DNA from 3 places in the Pseudomonas sp. KB-10 genome. Region 2 is predicted to be linked to each of the others. Evidence: predicted binding sites of a transcription regulator. Region 2 holds the regulator's gene; each other region holds the start of a gene.
The links. The regulator LexA, encoded in region 2, represses DNA repair genes until DNA is damaged. The targets are predictions, from matches to a motif close to CTGTNTNNNNANACAG.

Region 1: the regulator LexA is predicted to act here: its motif matches at 4,517-4,532, upstream of imuA (translesion DNA synthesis-associated protein ImuA).
Region 3: the regulator LexA is predicted to act here: its motif matches at 2,807-2,822, upstream of recN (DNA repair protein RecN).

The regions. Positions count from the first base shown of each region.
Region 1 covers NZ_QYYB01000006.1:152,889-162,785, reverse strand. Annotated here, with positions in the region: gene DXK50_RS17350 (error-prone DNA polymerase) at 1-2,468, opposite strand, end outside; gene DXK50_RS17345 (Y-family DNA polymerase) at 2,465-3,874, opposite strand; gene imuA (translesion DNA synthesis-associated protein ImuA) at 3,882-4,499, opposite strand; gene DXK50_RS17335 (hypothetical protein) at 4,686-5,012, shown strand; gene DXK50_RS17330 (DUF1810 domain-containing protein) at 5,009-5,428, shown strand; gene pdeM (ligase-associated DNA damage response endonuclease PdeM) at 5,431-6,111, opposite strand; gene DXK50_RS17320 (ligase-associated DNA damage response DEXH box helicase) at 6,125-8,737, opposite strand; gene DXK50_RS17315 (ATP-dependent DNA ligase) at 8,737-9,897, opposite strand, start outside.
Region 2 covers NZ_QYYB01000003.1:241,233-251,129, reverse strand. Annotated here, with positions in the region: gene DXK50_RS09675 (glyceraldehyde-3-phosphate dehydrogenase) at 1-979, opposite strand, end outside; gene mfd (transcription-repair coupling factor) at 1,111-4,548, shown strand; gene DXK50_RS09665 (CsiV family protein) at 4,560-5,084, shown strand; gene nagZ (beta-N-acetylhexosaminidase) at 5,123-6,121, opposite strand; gene DXK50_RS09655 (L,D-transpeptidase) at 6,133-6,660, opposite strand; gene DXK50_RS09650 (TetR/AcrR family transcriptional regulator) at 6,710-7,417, opposite strand; gene lexA (transcriptional repressor LexA) at 7,634-8,248, shown strand; gene sulA (SOS-induced cell division inhibitor SulA) at 8,258-8,728, shown strand; gene DXK50_RS09635 (hypothetical protein) at 8,792-9,031, opposite strand; gene DXK50_RS09630 (DUF6586 family protein) at 9,113-9,631, opposite strand; gene topA (type I DNA topoisomerase) at 9,774-9,897, opposite strand, start outside.
Region 3 covers NZ_QYYB01000007.1:68,377-78,273, reverse strand. Annotated here, with positions in the region: gene DXK50_RS18670 (outer membrane protein assembly factor BamE) at 1-502, opposite strand, end outside; gene fur (ferric iron uptake transcriptional regulator) at 597-1,001, shown strand; gene recN (DNA repair protein RecN) at 1,107-2,783, opposite strand; gene grpE (nucleotide exchange factor GrpE) at 2,941-3,510, shown strand; gene dnaK (molecular chaperone DnaK) at 3,610-5,526, shown strand; gene dnaJ (molecular chaperone DnaJ) at 5,662-6,789, shown strand; gene dapB (4-hydroxy-tetrahydrodipicolinate reductase) at 6,867-7,670, shown strand; gene carA (glutamine-hydrolyzing carbamoyl-phosphate synthase small subunit) at 7,861-9,009, shown strand; gene carB (carbamoyl-phosphate synthase large subunit) at 9,046-9,897, shown strand, end outside.

The sequences.
Region 1 (9,897 bases), on a different contig from region 2:
AGGTCCTCGACATCACGGAATGCACCTGACTGGCGCGCCTGTTCGATACGGCGCGCGTCGTCTTCGCGCATGCCACGAATCATCCTCAGGCCCAGGCGGATGGCCGGCTCGCCATGTTCATCGGGCTCCAGGCTGCAATCCCAGTCGCTGTAGCGTACGTCCACGGGACGCACCTCGACGTCATGCCGCCGCGCGTCCTGCAGCACCTGATCAGGGCTGTAGAAACCCATCGGCCAGCTGTTGACCAGAGCGCAGGCGTAGGCCGCGGGCTCGTGACACTTCAGCCAGCAACTGGCGTAGGCGAGCAGGGCGAAGCTGGCAGCATGCGACTCGGGAAAGCCGTAGCTGCCGAAGCCCTCGATCTGGCGAAAGATTCGTTCGGTGAATGCCTGCGAGTAGCCTTTTTCCAGCATGCGCGAGGTGAGCCGCTGCCGATGCGGTTCGAGGCCGCCATGGCGTTTCCAGGCGGCCATGCTGCGGCGCAGCTCATCCGCTTCGCCTGGGGTGTACTCGGCGGCGACGATGGCCAGTTCCATCACTTGCTCCTGAAACAGCGGCACGCCGAGGGTGCGCTCGAAGACCGGCCTGAGTTCATCGGAGGGGTAATCGATGGCTTCTTCGCCGTTTCGCCGACGCAGGTAGGGATGCACCATGTCGCCCTGGATCGGCCCCGGACGGACGATGGCCACCTGGATCACCAGGTCGTAAAAGGTTTTCGGGCGCAGGCGCGGCAGCATCGCCATCTGCGCGCGAGACTCGATCTGGAACGCGCCGATGGTATCTGCGCGGCTGATCATGGCGTAGGTGGCCGGGTCTTCCTTGGGCAGGGTCGCCAGCGTCCACTGCGTGCCGCGGTAGCGCTCGATCAGGCCGAAACAGCGGCGCAGTGCGCTAAGCATGCCCAGGGCCAGCACGTCGACCTTGAGCAGGCCGACCCTGTCGAGATCGTCCTTGTCCCACTGGATCACGGTGCGCTCAGCCATGGTCGCGTTCTCCACCGGCACCAAGGTGTCGAGCGCGTGCTCGGAAATGACGAAACCGCCTGGATGCTGCGACAGGTGCCGGGGGAAGCCGATCAGCTCGCCGGTCAGGATCAGCACGCGCCTGAGCAGCAGATTCTGCGGATCGAAGCCCGCTTCCTGCAGGCGTTCCGGCGTTGGCGGGCCGCTACTCCAGCGGCCACAGCAATCAGCCAGCGCATTAACCTGATCCGGCGGCAAACCCAGGGCCTTGGCGACATCGCGTATTGCCCCGGCGCCGTGGTAGGTGTTGACCACGGCCGTGAGCGCCGCACGCGTTCGCCCGTAGCGGCGAAATACGTACTGGATGACCTCTTCACGGCGCTCATGCTCGAAATCGACGTCGATATCCGGTGGCTCGTTGCGCTCGCGGGAGAGAAAACGCTCGAACAACAGGCGGCTCTCGGTGGGGTCCAGCTCGGTGATGCCGAGCGCGAAGCAGACGCTCGAGTTGGCCGCCGAACCCCGGCCCTGGCAGAGGATGTGCTGCTCGCGGGCGAAGCGGACGATGTCATGCACGGTCAGAAAGTAGCTCTCGTATTTCAGCTCGGCGATCAGCGCCAGTTCATGCTCGATCTGTGTGCGGGCGGCGGCCGGCACGCCCTCACGCCAGCGCTCGGCAGCGCCACGCTCCACCAGAACGCGCAGCCAGGAGGTGGGGTCATGACCTGCCGGCACCAGCTCATGTGGGTAGTGATACTCCAGCTCGTCGAGATCGAAGTGGCAGCGTTCGGCGATGCACAGCGTCTGCATGAGCAGCTCGGGCGGATACAGCTCGCCCAGCTCCTCAAGTCGGCGCAGATGCCGTTCGCCATTGGCGAACAGATGGGCGCCGGCCTCGGCCACGGGAAGATGATGACGGATGGCAGTCATGCAATCCTGCAGGGCGCGGCGGCCACGGGCATGCATGTGTACATCGCCACAGACCACCGCCGGCAAGTCATGGACGGCGGCCATTTCGAGCAAGCGCTGCAGACGCGCGCTATCATCCGCGCCGCGATGCAGTTCGACACCCAGCCACAGTCGCTCGGGAAAAACCGAGCGAAGCCATGGCAGGGCGGTGGCCTCGCCTTCGCTGAGCCATATGGCCAAAAGGCCATCGAGCGGTACCACGAAATCCTCGTGCAACAGCCGATAGGTGCCCTTTGCCGCCCTGCGTCGCGCCCGGGTGATCAGGCCGCATAGCGCCTGATAGCCCACCAGGTTCTCGGCCAGCAGCACCAGCTTCGGGCCTTTCTCGATCTGCACTTCGCTGCCCACGATCAGCTTTACCCCGGTTTTTTTAGAGGCCTCCCACGCGCGCACGATGCCGGCCAGGGTGCATTCATCGGTGATCGCCAGGGCGTGGTAACCCAGCCGAGCCGCACGCTCGAACAACTCCTGGGCGCTGGATGCGCCGCGCTGGAAAGTGAAATTCGACAGGCAATGGAGCTCGGCGTAATCGCTCATGCGAACCACCCGTGCAGCAGCAATGGGCCCTCACTGCCGACCGGGCGATACGCCCAGCCGCGCTGGCCGGTACGGGTCTGCACCACGTAATAGTCGCGGCGTACATCTTCGCCATCCCACCAGCCGGACTCGATGCGTTCGGGGCCTGCGAGAATGCGTAGCGAGGCCTCGTGCAGCGGCTGCGGTTCTTTCAGCAGCCAGCCGGGCCGAGGGCCGCTGGGTGGCAGCACGGAGCTGGTCGATTCGTTCATCCAGGCACACTCGGGGCGGTGATCGGCTCTGGCACCGAGGCCATGCAGGGCGTCATCACCGAGGCGCGCACGCAATCGCTCGCGTAGTTGCTCCCAGGGCTGGTTCTGTTGTGGTCGCTCGTCGAACAACTGCTGATGCTGCGGCGCGAAGGCCGGCAGTTCCCGCGCCACCAAGCGCACGGCCAGCACCGGTGCCGGTAGCTGCTGATGCTCCAGGCGTCCGCGCGTCAGCTCGAACAGCATGCCGGGATCACGCTCTGCGCTGAGCAGGCCCACCTGTATCTGCGTATCGACACCCACGCGGTGTTCCAGGCGCAGGACGAAACGCTGCACGCCATTGTCACGCCCGGCCAGGTAGGCGGCCAGATCGGCCGTCAGCCGACGCAGCGGGAACAGCAGCGCCTGATGGGATTCGACCTCGAAATTCAGCTCGATACGGGCATCGAACACGTCCGCGGGCGTATAGAAATCCAGCGCCAGCGGGCGCTGGCCCAGCAGGGTATCGAGATGGCGCAGCACATCGGCAGGAAACCGCCTGGCCAGGCGGTCACGCGGCAAAGCCAATAACTGGCGCAACTGCCTGAGGCCCATGCGGTTGCAGGCTGTGGTTACCGTAGTGTCAAGCCCGAGCCGATCCACGGGCAAGGGTTCGAGCATCTGCCTGAGCGTCTGCCCATCGCCTGCCATCAGGCCATCACCGATATTGACCAGCACCCGCGCAGCGGCCGGGTTCGGCGCGACGGCAATGCGGTGCTGGAAGGCTAGCGCCGACAGCTCGGCGCGCAAACGTGCTTCGAAGCGCGGCCAGGGGCCGAACAGCCCCAGGCTCGATTGCACTTCCAGCAGCAGGCAGCGCGGGTAATGCAGGCTGACCTGGGCGCTGAAACCATAGGCCCAGGCGGCCAGAAACTGCTGCCAGCGCTCGATGGCCACGAGGTCGTATTCTGCGCTGGCAAAGCCGCGCGTCAGTGCATGCGCCGCCGTCAGTGACTGGCCGGGTTTCAGCCCCAGGGCCCGGGCCGCCGGGTTGACGGCCTGCACGATGCGCCGTTGTGGCGAGCCAGTGAGCAGCGCCAGCGGCTCGTCGGGATTGGCACGGTGACGCTGCACGCCGTCCATGGCCAGTTGCGGCAGCAGGATGCAAGCCCAGAGCATGGCAGGCTCAATGCCAGGCAAAGGCGAGCGGCCGCGCAGGCGGCAAACCACCACGACACTTGATCACCCTTACTTGTGACGGCTGGCTTTCGAGCACCAGGCGCAGCGCTGCCGGTGACGGGTTGGCAGCTTCTGCCTGCGGCCGATAGGCGAATGCCAGGGTTTGCCCGGTCGCGGCGGCCACCTGCAGGCGCCTCAGCGCACGATCATCGGCCTGGCGCAACCAGCTCAGCACCGCGCCACAACTGCCCGAGCGCAGGCATTGCTCGGCCGCCCACAAGGCATCGCGGCCGTCGGCCTGGATGATGCTCAGCTGGCGCAGATCGATACCGGCCTGAATCCAGGCCTGCGGGTAGGGCAGGTGCGGCGGGGCGACCAGCACGACCCGCTCGCTGGCGGCCGTCAGCCTGGCAAGGGTTGGCCACAGCAGGCTCAGTTCGCCGATGCCTGGTACCGTCGTGAGAATTTCGCTGAGCGCAGCCGTAGGCCAGCCGCCACCGGGCAGTGCGGCGTCGAGAAAGCGATGTCCGGTTGAGAAACTGGTGCTCGATGGCGATGAAACGGCCTGGCCTCGCCATACACGGCGGGCGTCGATCAGCCGGTCGAGCGCGACCACGGATGACATGGGTAATGACCAAAATACTGTATATGAATACAGTATTGTGTCAGCCGTCGTAGCGGTCAAGGGTCTGAGCAGGGCAGTCCGTCGCCGTTCATGGTCGAGCACGATGCGATAAGCGGTCGTCCAATATGACAGAACATCGGAGGGGCGCACCTGTCAGCTGATAGGTCACCTTCAGGAAGAATTGCCATGAACGAACACAACGATAACGACCTCCACGACTGGCAGCGCTATGTGTCGCTCGGCAGCGGTCTGGCGCTGCTGGGCGCCGGTTTACGGCGCGGCGGATTGCTGGGCGTGGCGGGCGCCGCGCTGGGCGGATGGTTGCTGGCTCGCGGCCTTGGCGGGCATCACGAACTCAAGCGTTCGGGGCTGGCCGACCCAATCGGACCAGGTGCCGAAAAGGCCCGTTACGCGCACATGCCGCTGGATTCCGAGGTGCACAGCCCGGACTTTGCCACGCAGAGCGCACTGCCCGACACCACGCCGATGGGGCACGAACGGTCAGCGCGATGAGCGATCCGTTCGACCTGACGCGGTTCGTCGAGGCGCAGCAGCGCGATTATGCGCGGGCCCTCGATGAGCTGTGTGCCGGGGCCAAGCGCAGTCACTGGATCTGGTACGTGTTCCCACAGTTGCGCGGCCTGGGCCGCAGTGAAATGGCCGAGCACTACGGCATCTCCGGCCTCGACGAGGCGCGGGCCTACCTGGCGCACCCGCTGCTGGGCCCGCGCCTGGAAGATTGTGCGCGGGCGCTGCTGTCTCATCGTGGGCGTCCGGTGCGGCAGATCATGGGCTCGCCGGACGATCTCAAGTTGCGCTCGAGCATGACCCTGTTCCATGCAGCTGCGCCGACGCAGCCGCTGTTTGCCGAGGTGCTGCAGGCGTTCTACGACGGCGAGCAGGATGCTGCGACCTTGCAGCGTCTGTAGGCTCAGGGCACGCTGTGCTGGACGGGCCAGATACCGCCGTCGCCGACCACCACGATGCGCTGATCGGGCTCTGCGCGGAAGGTCATGCTGCCGGTGAAGCTGCCGAAGGCTGGCAACAGGCTGACCTCGTTACCCAGGACGAAGCAGGGCAGGCGCAGACGCTGCCGCCCCCTGCCGCGCAACGGGTAGGCCGGATGCAGGTGGCCGGCCAGCACATGGTGGCTGGCATGCGCGCGAGGTTCGTGCTGCAGGGCGAAGGGGCCGAGCAATAGCGGTTCTTCCACCACTGCGATGCGCAAGTCTTCAGGCGGGTCGCCTGCACGTTTGTCGTGGTTGCCGCGTACCAGGGTCATGGCCAGCGTGGCGTGACGCTCTCGCCATTCCGCCAGCGCCGCCAGGGTGGCCGGCGTGCGTGAGCCGGGTGCATGGAGAAAATCACCGAGAAAGATCAGCTGGCGACAATCGAAACGCTGCAACAGGGCGTCCAGCCGCTGCAGGTTGGCGGCGGTAGTGCCCTGTGGCACCGGCTGGCCCAGAGCGCGATAGGCCGCAGCCTTGCCGATGTGGATATCGGCGATCAGCAGCGCCTGCTGCTGCGGCCACCAGATGGCCTTGTCCGCCAGTAGCCAGAGTTCGGCGCCGGCCAGCGACACGATCAGATGGCCGGGGTGGTGCTCGCTCATGAAACCTCTCTAGTCAGCGGCGTTTTTTCGGGCGCTGCGCCGGTGGCCGTGGCAGGCCGTCCTTGCCCTGACGCGGGGAGCGGCCCTTGCGTGGAGCCGGGCGCTCGTCGTCAATGGCGAATGCCGGGTCCTGATAACCACCCGGGCCGGCGGCCTGCTCCAGATCGGCCACCATGCGCCGGATACGGTCAGCGAGTTTCTCCGAACTCAGGCTTTCGCGAAAGCGTTCCACCAGCAGGGGGAAGGCGAACGGCGTGGCGCGCTTGACCGTGCGGATATCCAGCCGACGCGATTGCAGGCGCTGCAAGGTGTGCTGCAGACGCTGCACGTCCAGCTCCTGGCGCAGCACTTCTTCCTGGGCCTGGCCGAGCAACAGGTTGCCCGGGTCGTACTGGCTGAACACGTCGAAGAACAGTGCACTGGAGGCCTGCAGCTGACGGGTGCTCTTCGGCGCGCCGGGGTAGCCGCTGAACACCAGGCCGGCGATGCGGGCGATCTCGCGAAAGCGCCGGCGCGCAAGCTCCCCGGCGTTGAGGCTGGCGAGCACGTCGGAGAGCAAGTCGTCCGTGCTGAACAGCGCGGGCGTGAGCCGTGCGGCAAAATCCACCTCGCTGGGGCACAGCAGCTCCAGGCCATAGTCGTTGACCGCAATGGAAACACTCAGCGGCTGTTCGCGGGCCAGGCGCCAGGCCAGCAGGCTGGCCAGCCCCAGATGCACCGAACGACCGGCGAAAGGGTAGAGGAACAGATGCCAGCCTTCGCGGGACTTGAGCACCTCAGCCAGCAGGGTGGCGGCGCCGGGCAGGGCGGACCAGGCCTGCTGCACGTCGAGCAATGGGCGCAGCAGCTGCATCTCCGGGCCGACGTATTCTTCCTGGGTAGCGGCGTCGAGCTTGGCCAGCACGGCGTCCGCCAGTTCGCTGGAGAGCGGCATGCGTCCGCCGTTCCAGCGCGGGATCGCGGCCTTGCGGCTGGTGGCGCGGCGCACGTAGACGGTCATGTTTTCCACCCGCACCAGTTCCAGCGGGCGACCGGCGAAGAGGAAGGTATCGCCGGGGCGCAGACGGGCGATGAAACCTTCCTCGACGCTGCCCAGAGAGCCTCCGCCGCCGCCCTGGCTCCAGTATTTCACCGCCAGGCTGGCGTCGCTGACGATGGTGCCGATGCTCATCCGATGACGCCGCGCCAGGCGCGCATCGGGCACCTGCCACAGGCCGCTGGCGTCCGGCTCGGCGCGGCGGTAATCGGGGTAGGCGGTCAGCGAATGGCCGCCGTGGCGGATGAAGGCCAATGCCCACTGCCACTCCTCATCGCTGAGGCTGCGGTAGGCCCAGGCGCTGCGCACCTCGGCCAGCATGGCATCGGCGTGGAAACCGCCGCCCAGGGCCATGCTCACCAGGTGCTGGACCAGCACGTCGAGTGGTTTGTCCGGCGATAGCCGCGCCTCGACCTTGCGCTCGGCCACGGCGCTTTGCGCGGCGGCCGCTTCCAGCACTTCCAGGCTATGGGTGGGCACCAGCGTGGCGCGGGACGGGCGCCCCGGGGCATGGCCGGAGCGGCCGGCGCGCTGCATGAGACGGGCCACGCCCTTGGGCGAGCCGATCTGCAGCACGCGTTCCACCGGCAGGAAATCCACCCCGAGGTCCAGGCTCGAGGTGCAGACCACGGCTTTCAGTCGGCCTTCCTTGAGCGCCTGTTCGACCCAGTCGCGCACCTCCTGCGACAGCGAGCCGTGGTGCAGGGCGAGCAGGCCGGCCCAGTCCGGACGCGCCTCGAGCAGGGCCTGGTACCAGCTCTCCGCCTGCGAGCGGGTGTTGGTGAACACCAGTGCGGTGCTGCTGGCCTCCAGCTCCTCGACCACCTGCGGCAGCATGCGCAGTCCCAGGTGCCCGGCCCAGGGAAAGCGCTCCAGGCCGGCCGGCAGCAGGCTGTCGATGCGCAGATCCTTGGCCAGCTTGCCCTGCACCAGGCGCCCGGCGGGCATCAGCACCTCGTGGGCATGTTCGAGATTGCCGAGGGTGGCGGACAGCGCCCATACCAGCAGCGACGGATGCCACAGGCGCAGGCGTGCGAGGGCCAGTTGCAGTTGCACGCCGCGCTTGTTGCCGAGCAGCTCGTGCCACTCGTCGATCACCACCATGCGCAGGTGGGCGAAGGCCTCGCGGGCATCGGCGCGGGTCAGTAGCAGGGTCAGGCTTTCCGGTGTGGTGATCAGCGTACTCGGCAGCTTGCGGCTCTGCCGGGCGCGTTCGGCACTACTGGTATCGCCGGTGCGCAGGCCGACGTCCCAGGGAATCTGCAGGTCATCCAGCGGCGCCTGCAGGGCGCGCGCGGTGTCGGCGGCGAGCGCGCGCATCGGGGTGATCCACAGCACCGTCAGCGGCGCCATGACCGGTTTTTTACGCGAGCGAGGGCTGGTGGTCTCGGCAGGAGAGGGCGTGGCGAAACGCTCCAGGGCCGCGAACCACAGGGCGTAGGTCTTGCCGGCTCCGGTGGAGGCGTGCAACAGGCCGGACTCGCCTGCCTTGACCGCCTGCCAGACTTCCTTCTGAAAGGCGAAGGGCTTCCAGCCGCGCTGGGCGAACCAGGCGCCGGACAGGCTGCGGCGACGAACGGGTTGATCCATCAGAGCAGCCCTTGCAGCGTGGCCAGGGTGTCGGCGTCCTCCACCCGCTTGTCGGTACGCCAGCGCAGCATGCGCGGAAAGCGTACGGCGACGCCGCTCTTGTGCCGCTTGGACAGGGCGATGCCCTCGAAACCCAGCTCGAACACCAGGGTCGGGGTGACGCTGCGCACCGGGCCGAATTTCTCCACGGTGGTCTTGCGGATGATCGCATCGACCTTGCGCATCTCGTCGTCGGTAAGGCCGGAGTAGGCCTTGGCGAAGGGCACCAGCACGCGCTCGCCAGGCGTGGAGTCGTCCCACACGGCGAAGGTGTAGTCGCTGTACAGGCTGGCCCGGCGACCGTGGCCGCGCTGGGCATAGATCAGCACCGCGTCGACGCTGAACGGGTCGATCTTCCATTTCCACCACAGGCCCAGATCGCGGGTGCGGCCGACCCCGTACAGGGAGTCGCGGCGCTTGAGCATCATGCCTTCTACGCCCAGCTCACGGGAGGCTTCGCGCTGGCGGGCAAAGTCCTGCCAGTCGCGGCCGGTGAGTTGCGGCGAGAGCTGCAGACGGGCATCGCCGACCTCCGCCACCAGCAGTTCCAGGCGGGCGCGGCGCTCGTCCTGGGGGCGCGAACGCCAGTCTTCGCCACGCCATTCCAGCAGGTCGTAGGCCAGCAGCGCGGCGGGTACCTCTTCCAGCAGTTTCTTGCTCAGGGTCTTGCGGCCGATGCGCTGTTGCAGCAGGGCGAAGGGCTGAATGCCGAACACCGCGCCGCTGCCTGTGGCGGGCTCCTTCCAGGCCACCAGCTCGCCATCGAGCACGCTGCCGTCCGGCAGCGCCTCGGCCAGTTCGTGCAGCTCCGGGAAACGCTCGGTGATCAGCTCCTCGCCGCGGGACCACAGCCACAGGCGCCCGTCGCGCTTGACCAGCTGGGCGCGAATGCCGTCCCACTTCCATTCCACCAGCCAGTCGCTGGCCGGCCCCAACTGAGCGTCGAACTGCTCCAAAGGCTGCTGCAGCGGATGGGCGAGGAAGAAGGGGTAGGGCTGGCCGCCGCGCTGGGCGTGTTCGTCCTCCGATTCGGCGGCGATCAGTGCCAGGTAGCGCTGCGCGGTCGGCCGATGCGACAGATCGGTGTACCCCACCAGCCGCTGCGCCACACGCTTGGCGTC
Region 2 (9,897 bases):
AGTGAACGGTCTCGACGTGACCATTGACGATGCCGTACTGATCATTGACCGCCTTGAGCACCGGCACGATGGCATTGGTGGTACAGGAAGCGGCGGAGATGATCTTGTCCTCGGCGGTGATCTCGCCGTGATTGATACCGTGCACGATGTTCTTCAGCGCGCCCTTGCCAGGTGCAGTGAGGACCACACGATCGACGCCCGGGCAAGTCAGGTGCTGACCCAGGCCCTCGGCGTCACGCCATACACCGGTATTGTCCACCAGCAGCGCATTCTTGATGCCGTACTGGGTGTAGTCGACTTCCTTCGGGTCTTTGGCGTAGATCACCTGGATCAGGTTGCCGTTGGCCGTCAGGGTGTTGTTCTCTTCATCGATGGTGATGGTGCCGTTGAACTTGCCGTGTACCGAGTCACGACGCAGCAGGCTGGCACGCTTGACCAGATCGTTGCTGGCACCCTTGCGCACGACGATGGCGCGCAGGCGCAGGCCGTCACCGCCACCGGTCTTCTCGATGAGGATGCGCGCCAGCAGGCGACCGATACGACCGAAGCCGTAGAGGACAACGTCAGTGCCTTCACGAGCCGAACCGTTCTGCTTGCCGACCACATCGGCCAGCTCGTCCTTGACGAACTGCTCGACGCCACGGCCAGCACCTTCGGCCTTGAACTTGGCAACCAGCTTGCCCAGGTCAACGGAGGCGGCGCCCAGCTTGAGCTCGCTCATGGCCTTGAGCATGGGGAAGGTGTCGTGTACCGACAGCTCGGCTTCGTCAGCCAGGCGGTGACGGGCGAAACGGTGAGCCTTGAGGATGTCGATGACCGAACGGTTGATCAGGCCACGGCCGTAGATCGAGGTCACCACATTGTTGTTGCGATAGAGCTGACCAATCAGCGGAATCATCGCTTCCGCGAGGGCTTCACGATCGATCCATTCACCGAGACACTGGTCGGGCTTCTGAGTCACGGGCAGTACCTTCCACATGTAGGGGCTGAAAAAAGGGGCTACATTATGACGGCGCTCGCGAGCGGGAGCAATGCGCGCCTGTCGTGACTGACATTGACCACCAAGCCCCGCTACAATTCCCGGCCCTTCGTAATGATCGTGAGCCGCCCGTGTCCGTACTGCGTCTTCCGTCTCTGCCAGCCAATGCCGGCAAACAGCAATGGGGCAACCTGCCTGGCGCCGCCCTTTCCCTGGCGATAGCCGAAGCGGCCAGTAACGCCGGGCGTTTCACCCTGGTGCTGACCGAGGGCAGCCAGAGCGCCGAGCGCCTGCAGGAAGAACTGGCCTTCTTCGCTCCGGACCTTCCGGTGCTGCACTTTCCCGACTGGGAAACCCTCCCCTATGACGTCTTCTCGCCACACCAGGACATCATTTCCCAGCGTATCGCTGCGCTGTATCGGCTACCTCAGCTGAGCCGCGGCATCCTCGTAGTGCCGATTGCCACCGCCCTACACCGCTTGGCGCCCAAGCGCTTCCTGCTGGGTAGCAGCCTGGTGCTGGATGTCGGCCAGAAGCTGGATGTGGAACAGATGCGCACGCGCCTGGAGGCCGCCGGCTACCGCTGCGTCGATACGGTGTACGAACATGGCGAGTTCGCCGTACGCGGCGCGCTGATCGACCTGTTCCCGATGGGCAGTGAGGTGCCCTACCGCATCGATCTGTTCGACGACGAAATCGAAACCCTGCGCACCTTCGATCCGGAAAATCAGCGCTCGGTAGACAAGGTCGAGTCGATCCGCCTGCTGCCGGCACGTGAATTCCCGCTGGAAAAGAAGGCGGTCAGCGATTTTCGCGGGCGCTTTCGCGAACGCTTCGACGTGGATTTTCGCCGCTGCCCCATTTATCAGGACCTGTCCTCGGGCATTACACCAGCCGGTATCGAGTACTACCTGCCGCTGTTCTTCGAGGAAACCGGCACCCTGTTCGACTACCTGCCGGGCGACACCCAGGTGTTCTCACTGCCGGGTATCGAAAAGGCCGCCGAGCAGTTCTGGCTGGATGCGCGCAACCGCTACGAGGACCGCCGCGTCGATCCCGAGCGCCCGCTACTGCCGCCCGCCGACATTTTCCTGCCGGTAGACGAATGCTTTGCCCGCCTGAAGAACTGGCCGCGAGTCGTGGTCAACCACGAGGATATCGAGCCCGGTGTCGGCCAGACCCGCTTCGACGCCCGCGCCCTGCCCGATCTGGCGATTCAGTCCAAGGCCGGCGAGCCGCTGGCCGCACTGCGCCGCTTCATCGAGGAATATCAGGGCCGCGTGCTGTTCTGCGCCGAGTCGGCCGGGCGCCGCGAAGTGCTGCTGGAACTGCTCGCTCGCCTCAAGCTCAAGCCCAGGGAAGTCGACGGCTGGCCGGCATTCGCCGAAAGCGGCGAACGACTGAACATCTGCATCGCGCCCCTGGACGAAGGCCTGCTGCTCGACGATCTGGCGCTGGTCCCGGAAAACCCGCTGTTCGGCCAGCGCGTGATGCAGCGCCGTCGTCGCGAGAAAGGCCGCGACGGCGGCGACAACGTGATCAAGAACCTCACCGAACTGCGCGAAGGCGCGCCGGTGGTGCATATCGATCATGGTGTCGGCCGCTACCTGGGCCTGGTGACCATGGAATTCGACGGCCAGGCCGCCGAATTTCTCGCCCTGCAGTACGCCGACGACGCCAAGCTTTATGTGCCAGTGGCCAGCCTGCACCTGATCGCCCGCTACAGCGGCAGCGATGACGCTCTGGCGCCGCTGCACCGCCTCGGCTCGGAGGTCTGGCAGAAAGCCAAACGCAAGGCCGCCGAACAGGTACGCGACGTCGCCGCCGAGCTGCTCGACATCTATGCCCGCCGCGCCGCTCGCGAAGGCTTCGCCTTCCAGGACCCGGCCCTGGACTACGCCACCTTCAGCGCCGGCTTCCCCTTCGAGGAAACCCCGGATCAGCAGACCGCCATCGACGCCGTGCGCGCCGACATGCTGGCCGGCAAGCCGATGGATCGCCTGGTCTGCGGCGACGTCGGCTTCGGCAAGACCGAGGTGGCCATGCGCGCCGCGTTCATCGCCGTGCACAGCGGCAAGCAGGTGGCCGTGCTGGTGCCCACCACCCTGCTTGCCCAGCAGCACTACAACAGCTTCCGCGACCGTTTCGCCGACTGGCCGGTGAAGGTCGAGGTGATGAGCCGCTTCAAGAGCGCCAAGGAAGTCGAAGGCGCCGTGCAACAGCTGGCCGAAGGCAAGGTGGATATCGTCATCGGTACCCACAAGCTGCTGCAGGACGATGTGAAATTCCACAACCTGGGCCTGGTGATCATCGACGAGGAACACCGCTTCGGCGTGCGTCAGAAGGAGCAGCTCAAGGCGCTGCGCAGCGAGGTGGATATCCTCACCCTGACTGCCACACCGATCCCGCGCACCCTGAACATGGCCGTGGCCGGCATGCGCGACCTGTCGATCATCGCCACGCCACCGGCTCGGCGCCTGTCGGTACGCACCTTCGTCATGGAAGAAAACAAGCCGACCATCAAGGAAGCGCTGCTGCGCGAATTGCTGCGCGGCGGCCAGGTGTACTACCTGCACAACGATGTGAAGACCATCGAGAAATGCGCGGCCGACCTGGCCGAACTGGTGCCCGAGGCACGTATCGGCATCGGCCACGGGCAGATGCGCGAGCGCGAGCTGGAACAGGTGATGAGCGACTTCTACCACAAGCGCTTCAACGTGCTGGTGGCCTCGACCATCATCGAAACCGGTATCGATGTACCCAGCGCCAACACCATCATCATCGAACGCGCCGACAAGTTCGGCCTGGCTCAGCTGCACCAGCTGCGCGGCCGTGTCGGCCGCAGCCACCACCAGGCCTACGCCTACCTGCTCACGCCGCCGCGCAAGAGCATGACCGACGATGCACAGAAGCGCCTGGAGGCCATTGCCGGCGCTCAGGACCTGGGCGCCGGCTTTATCCTGGCGACGCACGATCTGGAAATCCGCGGTGCCGGCGAACTGCTCGGCGACGGCCAGAGCGGGCAGATCCAGGCCGTCGGCTTCACCCTCTACATGGAAATGCTCGAGCGCGCGGTCAAGGCCATCCAGAAAGGCGAACAGCCCAATCTCGATCAGCCGCTGGGTGGCGGCCCGGAAATCAACCTGCGCGTGCCGGCGCTGATCCCTGAGGACTACCTGCCCGACGTGCATGCGCGCCTGATCCTCTACAAACGTATCGCCTCGGCCACCGACGAGGACGGCCTGAAGGAACTGCAGGTTGAGATGATCGACCGCTTCGGCCTGTTGCCGGAACCGACCAAGCACCTGATGCGCCTGACCCTGCTCAAGCTGCAGGCCGATAAGCTGGGCATCACCAAGGTCGACGCAGGCCCGCAGGGCGGCCGTATCGAGTTCGCCGCAGAAACCAGCGTCGACCCGCTGACCCTGATCAAGCTGATCCAGGCTCAACCGAAACGCTACAAGTTCGAAGGCGCCACCGTCTTCAAGATCCAGGTGCCGATGGAACGCGCGGAAGAGCGTTTCAATACCCTGGAAGCCCTGTTCGAGCGCCTCGCGCCCACCACCTGAAGGACTCTCACATGATGCGCCCACTGCACCTGATCGCCCTGTTACTGTGCCTGCTGGCACCTAGCGCCTTCGCCGAACGCCTGTACCAGGTCGAACTGCTGGTATTCCGCCAGGCGGGTGACCCGGTCATCGCGCCGAAGACCGCTCCGGACGACTGGGCAGGCACAGCAGTGCCGATCGCCGGCAACGAGCGCCCCACCAGCCTCGACAATGAAGCCACCAAACTAAATCCGGGCAACGGCTATCAGGTTCTGCTGCACAAGGCCTGGAGCCAGACGCTGAGCGGCACGCCAAGCCGCGTCGCGGTCAGCAGTGGCGAAGCGCACCTCGGCCACTACCCGGTCGAAGGCACCCTCGCCTTCACCCAGGATCGCTTCGCCGATCTGGATCTGGAACTGTGGATCAACCGTTTCAGCGCCGACGGCCTGCTGGAAAGCAGCGAGCACATGAAAATCGCCCAGCGACTGAAGGACAACAGCCTGACCTATCTGGATCATGGCAGCCTGGGCGCACTGGTGCGCATCAGCCCGCTTTGAGCGAGCCGCAGGGCAGCCTTGCCTGGCTGCCCTGCCCCTCAGTCGATCAGCTGCGCAGTTCTGAGCGCCGCCACAGCCGCCGACCAGCGCGGTACCTGGCGGTAATCAGTGCAGGCATGACCACGCCCACGCATGCGCTGCAGGCGCTCGGCTGGCCTGACCTGCAGGCGCTGCAGTGCGCTCAGGGCCAATTCGGCCGAGCCACGGTCGTTGCACACCAGCCCCATGTCACAGCCGGCTGCGAGCGCCGCCTCGATACGCTTGCCGGCATCGCCGGCCACGTGCGCACCAGCCATGGACAGGTCATCGCTGAAAATCACCCCATCGAAGCCCAGCTCGCCGCGCAGGATGTCCTGCAGCCAGCGACGGGAGAAGCCCGCAGGCTGCTCATCGACCTGCGGATAGATGACATGCGCCGGCATCACCGCATCGAGCTCGCTCGCCAGGCGCCTGAACGGCTGCATGTCGCAGGCCCGGATCTCATCGAGGCTGCGCTCGTCGACCGGAATGGCCACGTGAGAGTCTGCTTCGGCCCAACCGTGTCCGGGGAAGTGCTTGCCGGTCGCAGCCATACCCGCCTGATGCATGCCGCGAATGAACGCGGCAGCGAGCGTCGTCGCGCGCTGCGGGTCGCCCTCGAAGGCGCGACTGCCGACCACTGCGCTACGCTGGTGGTCGAGGTCCAGTACCGGGGCGAAACTCAGATCCAGCCCGACCGCCAGCACCTCGGTCGCCATCAGCCAGCCGCAATGTTCAGCCAGCTCTTCGGCGTTGTGGTTATCGGCAATCGCACGCATCGCCGGCAAGCGCAGGAAACCCTGACGCAGCCGCTGCACGCGACCACCTTCCTGATCCACCGCCAGCAGCAGATCCGGGCGCACGGCGCGGATGCTCTGGCACAACTCGCGTACCTGGCGCGGCGATTCGATGTTGCGGGCAAAAATGATCAGCCCCCCCACCTCGGGCTGGCGCAGCATCTGGCGATCCTCGGCAGTCAGCCAGGTGCCGGCAATGTCCATCATCAAAGAACCTTGCATGAACCTATTCCTTATTTGAAATCCTGGTTCGCAGTCCACCGCGGGCACGGCGCCTCGTCGATGCGCACCTGGCAGTTCAGCGGCACGCGTTCGAAGAGTTCCAGCATGTCGGTGTTACGCAAACGAATGCAGCCATGGGACAACGGCTCACCCATGGGTTCCGTGTCCGGCGTGCCATGTAGGTAGATGTAGCGACGGAAGGTATCGACCTCGCCCATACGGTTGCGCCCTGGTTCAAGACCGCTTAACCAGAGGATGCGAGTAAGAATCCAGTCACGCCCGGGGAACTGCTCGTGCAGCTGCGGCGACCACACCTCCCCCGTCCAGCGACGGCCGCGCAGTACCGCAGCCAGCGGCAACCCGGCGCCAACCTTTGCACGCACCTGATGAAGTCCTCGCGGCGTGCAACCGGAGCCATTGCGCTCGCCCGCGCCGTTACGGGCGGTAGATATAGGCAAACGCACCGATAACTGCCCGGCACTGAAGCCATAGAGCATCTGGTCGGCAATGGAGATGTGGAGTAAATCGAGATCGGACATGGGCCGCTAGCTTAGCCGAAGGGCGAAGCCAAGCCCACCTGCTGACCGATCAGACCTTGGGGGCGGCGCTCGGCGTCTTGCTACGCGGTTTGAGTTGCGCGCCGGCCAGTGCCGGATCGTTGACCCCGGTTTCCGAACGCATACCCGCAGCCAGGAACGGCACCATCATGCGCATCACCTGCTCGATCGAGGTGTTGACGCCGAAATCGGTTTCGGACATGGCGCGCAGGGCCTTGATGCCGGACATGCTGAACGCGGCTGCGCCGAGCATGAAGTGCACGCGCCAGAACAGCTCAAGCGGGGGTATACGCGGTGCGGCTTCGTGTACCAGCAGCATGTAGCGGCGGAAAACCTTGCCGTACACCTCTTCGAGGTATTTGCGCAGGTGTCCCTGGCTCTGACTGAAGGCCAGGCCCAGCAGGCGCATGAAGATGGACAGGTCATTGCCACTGCGCGGCTTCACCGCCAGCGCCTGCTCGACCAGCAGTTCGAGCAACTCCTCCAGGGAAACCTGGGTATCGGACTTGGCCTGACGACGATCGAGTTCCTTTTCCAAACTGGCACAGAATGGCCCGAGGAAACGCGAGAAGACCGCCTGGATCAGCGCCTTCTTGGAACCGAAGTGATAGTTGACGGCGGCCAGGTTGACCCCTGCCTTGCTGGTGATCAGACGCAGCGAGGTCTCGGCGAAGCCTTTTTCCGCGAACAGCTGTTCTGCAGCATCGAGAATGCGTTCAACGGTTTCCGACTGAGCCATGAGATATCACCTGACAAACACTTGTTTGAAACATACGTTTCAGCTCACTGCATTGTCAAGCCGCATGAGCCGTCTTTTGGCCGGCGGGTCACAGCTTACAACAAGCAGAGACGAAGATTGCTCGGCCCGGGTAACAGGCGCCAGCAAATAGATCGTTGCCAAGCTCCGCTTACTGTATATAATTCCAGTCACTGTATAAAAAGACAGAGCCCAGCCATGCTGAAACTGACGCCCCGCCAAGCCGAAATTCTCGCCTTCATCAAACGCTGCCTGGAAGACAACGGGTACCCCCCTACCCGCGCGGAAATCGCTCAGGAACTGGGGTTCAAATCACCCAATGCAGCAGAAGAGCATCTCAAGGCCCTTGCCCGCAAAGGCGCCATCGAGATGACCCCGGGCGCATCGCGTGGCATCCGCATCCCAGGTTTCGAGGCAGGTGCCGCGAACGAGGATGAAGGCCTGCCGGTGATCGGCCGTGTCGCCGCCGGCGCACCGATCCTCGCACAGCAACATGTCGAGGAATCCTGCCAGATCAACCCGGCATTCTTTCAGCCCAAGGCCGACTATCTGCTGCGTGTCCGCGGCATGAGCATGAAGGATATCGGTATTTTCGATGGTGATCTGCTCGCCGTACATACCACACGCGAAGCACGTAACGGCCAGATCGTCGTCGCCCGCATCGACGACGAAGTGACGGTCAAGCGCTTCAAGCGCGAGGGCAACAAGGTCTGGCTGATTGCCGAAAACCCTGAATTCGCCCCGATCGAAGTGGACCTGGAGCACCAGGACCTGATCATCGAAGGTTTGAGTGTCGGTGTAATTCGCCGCTGAGGAAACGCCATGCAAATGCAGCCGTCGTTCGTGCGCCCACAACTTCCCCTTTTCGACGCCTTTCTTGCCGGTGTGTCGGGCGAGCCAGTGGTTACCGAGGACATCGCCCATAGCGAGGATGATCAGGCTTTCAGCGAGCTGGCTCTACGCGGCGCGACCGGCCACTGCCTGCATTTGCTGGCGCCGATTCTGCGCGAGCTGAGTCAGAATCAGGATGCACGCTGGCTGAGCCTGGTGGCGCCGCCTGCAAGCCTGACTCAGGCCTGGCTACGCGACGCAGGCCTGAACCGAGAGCGCATCCTGCTGCTACATCCGCGACAAGGGCAAAGCGCTCTGGAGTTGGCCGAGGAAGCGCTCAAGCTGGGCCGAAGCCATACGGTGATCAGCTGGCTGCACCCGGTAGAGCGCAGCACTCGCCAGCGCCTGGCGCTGGCTGCCACTAGCGGTGGCGCGCAGAGTCTGAATATCAGCCTGGGCTGAAGCATTCAAGCAAATGAAAACGGGGCTCCATTGGAGCCCCGTTTACATTATGTCGCAGCAGCTTCAGTGCAGAACGCGCGGCCCTTCATCTTCTTCGCTACTGAAATCCCCCTCGGCCATTCGACCGGCCATCTGCACGCCGACATTGAGCATGGCCTTGGCCACCTCGATATGCTGGCCCTGCAGGAAAGCCTTGGCATCCGCGGAGAAGTCCAGAGTCACCAATGCCTCTTCATCCTCTGCGCGACGCAGGGCAATACGCCCATCGGGCAGTTCGACGATTTCCAGAAAGGATGTAGGCATTGGCTCAGTCTCTGTGCAAAAACGCGACATTATAACAGCCAGCCGGAGTCATCCCCAGCCCACTGGTCCAGTTAAACGCAATCAGCATTCGCTGAGGCCTTCACGAAAACGCAACACCAAGGCCTTGAGCTGCTGACGCCAGGCATCGATATCATCGAGGTTCAGCTCGACAGGTTCTTCGCCGACGCTGACAGCCGTGATCAACGGCATCGACGGATCGACCTTGGCCTTGCGCGCCTCGCGCGGCGGCTGGAACAGCTCGGCATAGGCAGTCAGCAACTGCGCCAGCCAGGTTTCACGCTGCTGCGCCAGTTCGACCAGCTCAGCCAGTTCCGGGCTGGGCGATCCCTCAAGCACCGCCTGCTGAACGAAAGCCTCGACACGCGAAGGCGCGGCGTCGTTCATGCGGTAGTAGCCGGCAATCTCATGGCACAACCCGAGCAGGCCGCCGTAAAGGTGAAACAGCGCGGCCTCGCGCTCGGCCTGCACCAGCGCCTGAACATTGAATGCGGAGGAGGCCTCGGCCTTGCGCCAGTTATCCAGGGCAATGCCGGCGAAGAAGATCTTCTGATTGGTGCGGGTGTAGATTTCTTTGGCCATTACGGCGACCTCCACAACAGATCGGGTCATGATACGCGCGTCGACTACCAACCAGACGCGCATCTCGTCAGCCTTTCAGGCCCTTTTCCATCTTGCGAGCGACCATCACCAGGCAGACGCCTGCCAGCTCATGGGCAAAGCCCTAGCGCTTGTCCTCGACCTTCCACTTGCCACCATCAAAGAACGCACGCCAGCCAGTCGGCTTGCCATCCACCTCGGTCTGCACGTACTGCTCCTTGGTCTTGCGGCTGTAGCGGATCACCGCC
Region 3 (9,897 bases), on a different contig from region 2:
CCAGCGGTTCCGGGGTCGGCACCGGCACGGTTTCCACCTGGTCCACTTCGCGCTGGATCTGCTCCAGCAGCGAGCCCGGTGCAGGCGGGGCGTCGTCCTGCCGTTGCGGCTGGGTTTGCGGCGTGGTCGCGCCGCCGTCCTCGCCGAGAATCGCCTGGTCGCGGCTGACGCCGGGCATGAAGTCGCCGGCCAGGCCGACCAGTTGGTCGTTGCCGTCGAATACCAGGCTGACGCGCTCCTGCAGGCGCTGCGTGCCGCCCGGTTGGATGCTGTAGAGATAGTCCCAGCGGTCGGCGTGGAAGGTGTCGGTGAGCAGCGGGTTGCCCATGATAAACCGCACCTGCCGCCGGGTCATTCCAGGGCGCAACTGGTCTATCATGTCCTGCGTCACGACATTGCCCTGTTGAATGTCGATCTTGTAAACCCCGGGGAATGAACAACCGGCGAGTGCGAAGAGCCCGGTCAGCGACAGGCTGGTCAGCAAGAGCTTGGTTTTTTGCATCGGAGGGTGACTTCCACTATCTTGGGCAACTTGAACCCCGGATCATACCCGTATTGAAGGGTGCTGCGAAGCAGCATCCATGAGAAAGCAGACCATGGTTGAAAATAACGAACTGCGCAAAGCTGGACTGAAGGTGACTCTGCCACGGGTCAAAATCCTGCAGATGCTCGATAACGCCGAACACCGTCACATGAGTGCGGAGGATGTCTACAAGGCGCTGATGGAGGCGGGTGAAGACGTTGGCCTGGCTACCGTATACCGCGTACTGACCCAGTTCGAGGCCGCCGGCCTGGTGGTGCGTCACAATTTCGATGGCGGTCATGCCGTGTTCGAGCTGGCCGACAGCGGTCACCACGACCATATGGTCTGTGTCGATTCCGGTGAGGTGATCGAGTTCTTCGATTCCGAGATCGAGAAGCGCCAGAAGGAAATCGTCAAGGAGCACGGCTTCGAGCTCGTCGATCACAATCTGGTGCTGTACGTACGCAAGAAGAGTTGATGCTTCTGTGGCAATGAGAAAGGCGACCCTTGGGTCGCCTTTCTGTTTTATGGCTTCGATGAAAGCCGGATTCGTCGTTTGCCGATCGCGTCCGGCTGCAGCGCTTTACGCAGCCTGGGCGCTGGTCACCATCTTGCGGGCGTGAGCCAGGGATTCCTCGGTCAGGTCGACGCCGCCGAGCATGCGTGCGATCTCCTCGACGCGACCGCTTTCGTCCAGCTTGCTCACCGCGGTGGACGTGGCATCCTCACCGCGTCGCTTGTGCACGAACAGGTGCTGGTGGCCCTGCGCAGCGACCTGGGGCAGGTGGGTCACGCACAGTACCTGGCCACGCTCACCGAGGCGGCGCAGCAGCTGGCCGACTACTTCGGCAGTCGGCCCGCCGATGCCGACGTCCACTTCATCGAAGACCAGGGTCGGTACGCGTGAGGTCTGGGCGGTGATCACCTGGATCGCCAGGCTGATGCGCGACAGCTCGCCACCGGACGCCACCTTGGCCAGGCCGCGCAGCGGCTGGCCGGGGTTGGCGCTGACCAGGAACTCCACGCTTTCCAGACCATTGGCATGCGGCTCTTCGCTGTTGGTGACCTGCAACTGAATGCTGAAGCGTCCGCCCGGCATGCCCAGAGCCTGCATTTCCTGCTCCACTGCCGCGGACAGGCGTTCAGCGGCGCTGCCGCGCAGTGTGCTGAGTTCAGCGGCCTTTTCCTGATAGTGACGCTCGTAGGCGGCCAGTTCCTCGGCCAGGCGTTCGCTGGCCTGATCGTCGGCATTCAGGCCTTCCAGCTCTTCGAACAGTTGCTGCTGCAGAGCGGCCAACTCGGTCGGCTGAATGCGGTGCTTGCGCGCCAGGGTGTAGATGGTGTCCAGGCGCTCTTCGAGAAACTGCTGGCGCTCGGGATCGGCGTCGAAGTGATCGACGAAGCGGTTCAGCTCGCCGACGGCTTCTTCCACCTGAATCTGTGCGCTGGCCAGCAGGTTGCTCGCTTCGCCCAGCGCACCGCCCTGGCCACCGAAGGCGCCGAGGCGGTTGAGGCTGGCGGTCAGCGCCGACAACACGTTGCCGGCATCGCTCTCGCTGCACAGGTCGAGCACCTGGCGGCAGGCGCCGAGTAGTGCCTCGGCATTGCTCAGGTCCTTGTGCTCCTGCTCCAGCTGTTCCAGTTCGTTGTCGCCCAGCGCCAGATTTTCCAGTTCTTCCAGCTGATAGCTGAGCAACTGGTGGCGGGCGCGCTGTTCGTCACCCTGGCTGGAGATGCGCTCCAGCTCGTTGCGCGTCTGCTTCCAGCGCTGCGCGGCGAGTTGCACCTGGCGCGCCAGTTCCTGACTGCCGGCGTATTCGTCGAGCAGGCGGCGATGGGTGTCGGTCTTGAGTAGCGACTGGTGCTCGTGCTGGCTGTGGATATCGATGATCAGCTCGCCAATGGCCTTGAGGTCGGCCTGCGGGCAGGGGCTGCCATTGATGTAGCCGCGTGATCGACCTTCAGCGGTGATCACCCGACGCAGGATGCACGGCCCATCGCTGTCCAGATCACGTTCGGCAAGCCAGGCGCGGGCTTCGGGAATGTCCGTCAGGTCGAAGCTGGCGAGAATGTCCGCCTTGTCGGCTCCGGGACGCACCACGCCACTGTCGGCGCGATCGCCCAGGCACAAGCCGAGAGCGTCGAGCATGATCGACTTGCCGGCACCGGTCTCGCCGCTGATGGCGCTCATGCCGGCGTCCAGTTCGAGGTCCAGGTGGTCGACGATGGCGTAGTTGTGAATGGACAGGTGCACCAGCATGGCGAACGCTCCCGAATTGATGTCTGGTTATTTATACAGTGTTTTTTCTTTTCCTGGCAATCCTCCGTATCGCCCCTTGAAAGCTGGGGATTTGGCTCCATATAGGCGGCAGGTGCGCGGGCCGGACTCGCGCCGTTTCATTCGAGAGGAGATAGGCATGGCTGACGAACAGAACCTGGACACGCAGAACCCCGAGACTCAGGCGACCGAGAATGCTGCGCCGAACGACGATCTGGCGGCTCGCGTGCAGGCCCTGGAAGAGCAGCTGGCGGCAGCGCAGGATCAGTCGCTGCGCGTTGCGGCCGAGCTGCAGAATGTGCGCCGTCGCGCCGAGCAGGACGTGGAGAAGGCGCACAAGTTCGCTCTGGAGAAATTCGCCAACGACCTGCTGCCGGTGGTCGACAGCCTGGAGCGTGGCCTGGAACTGTCCAGTCCGGACGACGAAGCCATCAAGGGCGTGCGCGAGGGCATGCAGCTGACCCTCAAGCTGTTCCTCGACACCCTGGCGCGTCATCAGTTGGAAGCGATCGAGCCGCATGGCGAGCCGTTCAACCCTGAGCATCACCAGGCCATGGCGATGGAGGAGAGCACCAACGTCGAGCCGAACTCGGTGCTCAAGGTGTTTCAGAAGGGGTATCTGCTCAACGGTCGCCTGCTGCGCCCGGCCATGGTCGTGGTCAGCAAGGCGCCTACCACACCGCCGCCGTCCATCGACGAGCAGGCTTGAAATTTCCGGGGGCGACCCCATTTTTGAGTCAAGCGTTTTAGTGCTGCCGGCGCCTGTGAAACGAGGCGACGGATAAATCAAAGTTTCGGGAGAATTTTCATGGGCAAAATCATCGGTATCGACCTGGGGACTACCAACTCCTGCGTCTCCATTCTGGAAAACGGCAACGTCAAGGTGCTGGAGAACGCCGAAGGCGCTCGCACCACGCCGTCCATCATCGCTTACGCGGGCGACGGCGAAATTCTGGTTGGCCAGTCGGCTAAGCGTCAGGCTGTCACCAACCCACACAACACCCTGTACGCGGTGAAGCGTCTGATCGGTCGTCGTTTCGACGAGGATGTCGTGCAGAAAGACATCCAGATGGTTCCGTACAAGATCGTCAAGGCTGACAACAACGACGCCTGGGTCGAAGTGAACGGCCAGAAAATGGCGCCGCCGCAGATCAGCGCCGAAGTACTGAAGAAAATGAAGAAGACCGCCGAGGACTACCTGGGCGAGCCGGTGACCGAAGCGGTGATCACCGTTCCGGCCTACTTCAACGACAGCCAGCGTCAGGCCACCAAGGATGCCGGTCGCATCGCCGGTCTGGACGTCAAGCGCATCATCAACGAGCCGACCGCGGCTGCGCTGGCCTATGGCATGGACAAGGCCAAGGGTGACCACACCGTCATCGTTTACGACCTGGGTGGCGGTACCTTCGACGTGTCGGTGATCGAGATCGCCGAAGTCGACGGCGAGCACCAGTTCGAAGTACTGGCCACCAACGGTGACACCTTCCTCGGTGGTGAGGACTTCGACATTCGCCTGATCGATTACCTCGTCGACGAATTCAAGAAAGAAACCGGCATGAACCTCAAGGGCGACCCGCTGGCCATGCAGCGCCTGAAGGAAGCAGCCGAGAAGGCCAAGATCGAGCTGTCCTCGAGCCAGCAGACCGACGTCAACCTGCCGTACATCACTGCAGACGCCACAGGTCCGAAGCACCTGAACGTGAAGATCTCCCGTTCCAAGCTCGAATCGCTGGTCGAAGACCTGGTGCAGCGCACCATCGAGCCGTGCCGCACTGCACTGAAGGACGCCGGTATCGACGTCAGCAAGATCGACGACGTGATCCTGGTCGGCGGTCAGACCCGTATGCCGCTGGTGCAGAAGACCGTTGCCGAGTTCTTCGGCAAGGAACCGCGCAAGGACGTCAACCCGGACGAAGCCGTGGCCATGGGCGCTGCCATTCAGGGCGCGGTTCTGGCCGGTGACGTCAAGGACGTGCTGCTGCTGGACGTTTCCCCGCTGACCCTGGGTATCGAAACGATGGGTGGCGTGATGACTGCGCTGATCGAGAAGAACACCACCATCCCGACCAAGAAGTCGCAGGTGTTCTCCACCGCTGACGACAACCAGAGCGCCGTGACCATTCACGTGCTGCAGGGCGAGCGTAAGCAGGCTGCGCAGAACAAGTCCCTCGGCAAGTTCGACCTGGCCGAGATTCCGCCGGCTCCGCGTGGCGTGCCGCAGATCGAAGTGACCTTCGACATCGATGCCAACGGTATCCTGCACGTCTCCGCCAAGGACAAGGCCACCGGCAAGCAGCAGTCCATCGTGATCAAGGCCAACTCCGGTCTGTCCGAAGAGGAAATCGAACAAATGGTGCGCGACGCCGAGGCCAATGCCGAGGAAGACCGCAAGTTCGAAGAGCTGGCCACTGCCCGTAACCAGGGCGATCAGCTGGTGCATGCCACCCGCAAGATGCTCACCGAGGCGGGCGACAAGGCCACTGCCGACGAGAAGGCGGCCATCGAGAAAGCCATTGGCGAGCTGGAAGTTGCCGTGAAGGGCGACGACAAGGCGGCCATCGAAGCGAAGATGAACGCCCTGTCCGAGGCCACCACGCCGCTGGCGCAGAAGATGTACGCCGAACAGCCGCAAGGTGCTGCCGCGCAGGCTGATGCCGGCGATGCCAAGGATGCGGGTGACGACGTGGTCGACGCTGAGTTCGAAGAGGTCAAGGAGAACAAGTAAGGGATGCGGCCTGCGTAGCGGGCCGCCTCTTCTTTACGCTCCACCGTCGCTCGCGACGGGCAGGATTCGCCGCGCGGGAGCCTTCTCCCGCGTCGGCGTATCTGGAGCTCACGAATCTGAGAGTGCAGCACAACTATGGCAAAACGTGACTATTACGAGATCCTGGGGGTCGAGCGCGGCGCCAGTGAGGCCGAGCTGAAGAAGGCCTATCGGCGCCTGGCGATGAAATATCACCCGGACCGCAACCCGGACGACAAGGACGCCGAGGAGAAATTCAAGGAGGCCAACGAGGCCTACGAAGTGCTCTCCGACGCCAGCAAGCGTTCGGCCTACGATCAATACGGCCACGCTGGGGTCGACCCGCAGATGGGCGGTGGCGGCGGAGCCGGTTTCGGTGGCGCCAACTTCTCCGACATCTTCGGCGACGTGTTCAGCGACTTCTTCGGCGGTGGTCGTGGCGGCTCGCGCGGCGGTGCCCAGCGCGGCAGTGACCTGCGCTACACCCTGGAGCTGGATCTGGAAGAAGCGGTGCGCGGCACTACCGTGACCATTCGCGTGCCGACTCTGGTCGGTTGCAAGACCTGCGATGGTACCGGCGCCAAGAAGGGCACCAGTCCGGTCACCTGTACCACCTGCGGTGGTATCGGTCAGGTGCGCATGCAGCAGGGCTTCTTCTCCGTGCAGCAGACCTGCCCGCGCTGCCATGGCAGCGGCAAGATGATCACTGACCCCTGTGGCAGCTGCCATGGCCAGGGCCGGGTGGAAGAGAGCAAGACGCTGTCGGTCAAGGTGCCGCCGGGTGTCGATACCGGTGATCGCATTCGCCTGTCCGGCGAGGGCGAGGCGGGCGCGCATGGCGGGCCGGCCGGTGACCTCTACGTGGTGGTCAACGTCCGTGAGCATGCGATCTTCCAGCGCGACGGCAAGCATCTGTACTGCGAAGTGCCGATCAGCTTCGCCGATGCGGCGCTGGGTGGTGAACTGGAAGTGCCGACCCTCGATGGTCGGGTCAAGCTGAAGATTCCGGAAGGCACCCAGACCGGCAAGCTGTTCCGCCTGCGTGGCAAGGGCGTGGCCCCGGTGCGTGGTGGTGCGGCTGGCGATCTGATGTGTCGGGTGGCGGTGGAAACGCCGGTCAACCTGAACAAGCGTCAGCGCGAGCTGCTCGAGGAGTTCCGCAAGTCGCTGCAGGGCGACGACTCCCACTCGCCCAAGGCCAGTGGCTGGTTCGAAGGCGTGAAGCGCTTCTTTGGTGACGTATAACCACGGCGGCAGGCTGCAGGCGTTAGGCTTCAAGCCTTTCGCCTGCGGCCTGAGGCCTGCAGCCTGGAGCTGATTTTATGCAACGTATTGCAGTGATGGGCGCCGCCGGGCGCATGGGCAAGACCCTGATCGAGGCGGTGAGTCAGACCGAGGGCGCGAAGCTCAGCGCCGCTGTTGACCGTGCCGATAGCAGCCTGATCGGCGCCGATGCAGGTGAACTGGTCGGCCTGGGCAAGATCGGCGTGACGCTGGCTGGTGATCTGGCCGCGGTGGTCGATGATTTCGATGTACTGATCGATTTCACCCATCCGTCGGTGACGCTGAAGAATCTTGAAGTCTGCCGTCAGGCCGGCAAGGCCATGGTGATCGGCACCACCGGTTTTACCGTGGAAGAGAAGCAGCAGCTGAGCGAGGCGGCCAAGCAGATCCCGATCGTCTTTGCCGCCAATTTCAGCGTCGGCGTCAACCTGTGCCTGAAACTGCTGGATACCGCCGCCCGCGTACTGGGCGATGATGTGGATATCGAGATCATCGAAGCGCATCACCGGCACAAGGTCGATGCGCCGTCCGGTACCGCGCTGCGTATGGGCGAAGTGGTCGCCGATGCGCTGGGGCGTGATCTGCAGAAGGTCGCCGTGTATGGCCGTGAAGGCCAGACTGGTGCTCGTGAGCGCGAGACCATCGGCTTCGCCACCGTGCGTGCCGGCGACGTGGTGGGGGATCACACCGTGCTGTTCGCCGCCGACGGCGAGCGCGTGGAGATCACCCACAAGGCTTCCAGCCGCATGACCTTCGCCAAGGGGGCGGTGCGTTCGGCGCTGTGGCTGCAGCAGCGTTCGCCTGCCCTGTACGACATGCAGGACGTACTAGGCCTGCGCTGACGCGAATGTGTGACTGAGGCGTCTTATTGGGTGGACCGAAAAAGGGTTTTCCTGTAAGCTTCCTGTTTTAGTGTGTCCACTAAAAGTTACGCAGAATGGCTCAAATAAAAAAGCGGGATGACCTTCACACGTCATCCCGCTTTTTTACAACCTGCGTTTGCTTCAAGCCTTGATCGAGACGGAGGTCTTCTTGACTAAGCCAGCCCCCAAACCTGCCATTTTAGCCCTTGCTGACGGCAGCATTTTTCGCGGCGATTCCATCGGGGCCGATGGCCAGACCATCGGAGAGGTGGTGTTCAACACCGCCATGACCGGCTATCAGGAAATCCTTACCGATCCATCCTATGCCCAGCAGATCGTTACCCTGACCTACCCGCACATCGGCAACACCGGTACCACGCCGGAAGATGCCGAGTCCTGCAGTGTTTGGGCCGCTGGCCTGATTATCCGCGACCTGCCGCTGATCTCCAGCAACTGGCGCGACAAGCAGCCACTGGACGAGTATCTGAAGGCCAATGGCACCGTCGCCATCGCCGGCATCGATACCCGTCGGCTGACCCGCATCCTGCGCGAGAAGGGCTCGCAGAACGGCTGCATCCTCACTGGCGCCGACGCCACCGAAGAAAAGGCACTGGAACTGGCGCGCAGCTTCCCGGGCCTCAAGGGCATGGATCTGGCCAAGGAAGTCACCTGCGCCAGTGCCTACGAGTGGCGCGCAAGCACCTGGAACCTGGAAAACGACAGCCATCCGCTGATCCCGGCCGAGGATCTGCCGTATCACGTGGTCGCCTATGACTACGGCGTGAAGCTGAACATCCTGCGTATGCTGGTCGCCCGCGGCTGCCGCCTGACCGTGGTACCGGCGCAGACGCCGGCCAGCGAAGTGCTGGCACTGAATCCCGATGGCGTGTTTCTCTCCAACGGTCCTGGCGATCCCGAGCCGTGCGACTACGCGATCAAGGCGATCAAGGAAATCCTGGAAACCGATATCCCGGTGTTCGGCATCTGCCTGGGTCACCAACTGCTGGCCCTGGCCTCCGGTGCCAAGACCGTCAAGATGGGCCACGGCCACCACGGTGCCAACCACCCGGTGCAGGACCTGGATACCGGCGTGGTGATGATCACCAGCCAGAACCACGGTTTCGCCGTGGACGAGAGCAGCCTGCCGAGCAACCTGCGGCCGATCCACAAGTCGCTGTTCGACGGCACCCTGCAGGGCATCGAGCGTACCGACAAGGACGCCTTCAGCTTCCAGGGCCACCCCGAGGCGAGCCCCGGCCCGCACGACGTGGCCCCGCTGTTCGACCGCTTCATCGAAGCCATGGCCAAGCGCCGCTAAGCCCGCCGACTGACCTACGGATTCGAGAGAGATAAAATGCCAAAACGTACAGACATCAAAAGTATCCTGATCCTCGGCGCCGGCCCCATCGTCATCGGCCAGGCCTGCGAGTTCGACTACTCCGGCGCGCAGGCCTGCAAGGCACTGAAGGAAGAAGGTTTCCGCGTCATCCTGGTGAACTCCAACCCGGCCACCATCATGACCGACCCGGCCATGGCCGACGCCACCTACATCGAGCCGATCAAGTGGGCCACCGTGGCCAAGATCATCGAGAAGGAGCGTCCGGACGCACTGCTGCCGACCATGGGCGGCCAGACCGCGCTGAACTGTGCTCTAGATCTGGAGCGCCACGGCGTGCTGGAGAAGTTCGGCGTCGAGATGATCGGTGCCAACGCCGACACCATCGACAAGGCCGAAGATCGTTCGCGCTTCGACAAGGCGATGAAGGACATCGGCCTGGCCTGCCCGCGCTCGGGTATTGCCCACAGCATGGAAGAAGCCTACGGCGTGCTGGAGATGGTGGGCTTCCCCTGCATCATCCGCCCCAGCTTCACCATGGGCGGCACCGGCGGCGGCATCGCCTACAACCGTGAGGAGTTCGAGGAAATCTGCGCCCGCGGTCTGGACCTGTCGCCGACCAACGAGCTGCTGATCGACGAATCGCTGATCGGCTGGAAGGAATACGAGATGGAGGTGGTCCGCGACAAGAAGGACAACTGCATCATCGTCTGCTCCATCGAGAACTTCGACCCGATGGGCGTGCACACCGGCGATTCCATCACCGTGGCCCCGGCGCAGACCCTGACCGACAAGGAATACCAGATCATGCGCAACGCCTCCCTGGCGGTGCTGCGTGAGATCGGCGTGGAAACCGGCGGCTCCAACGTC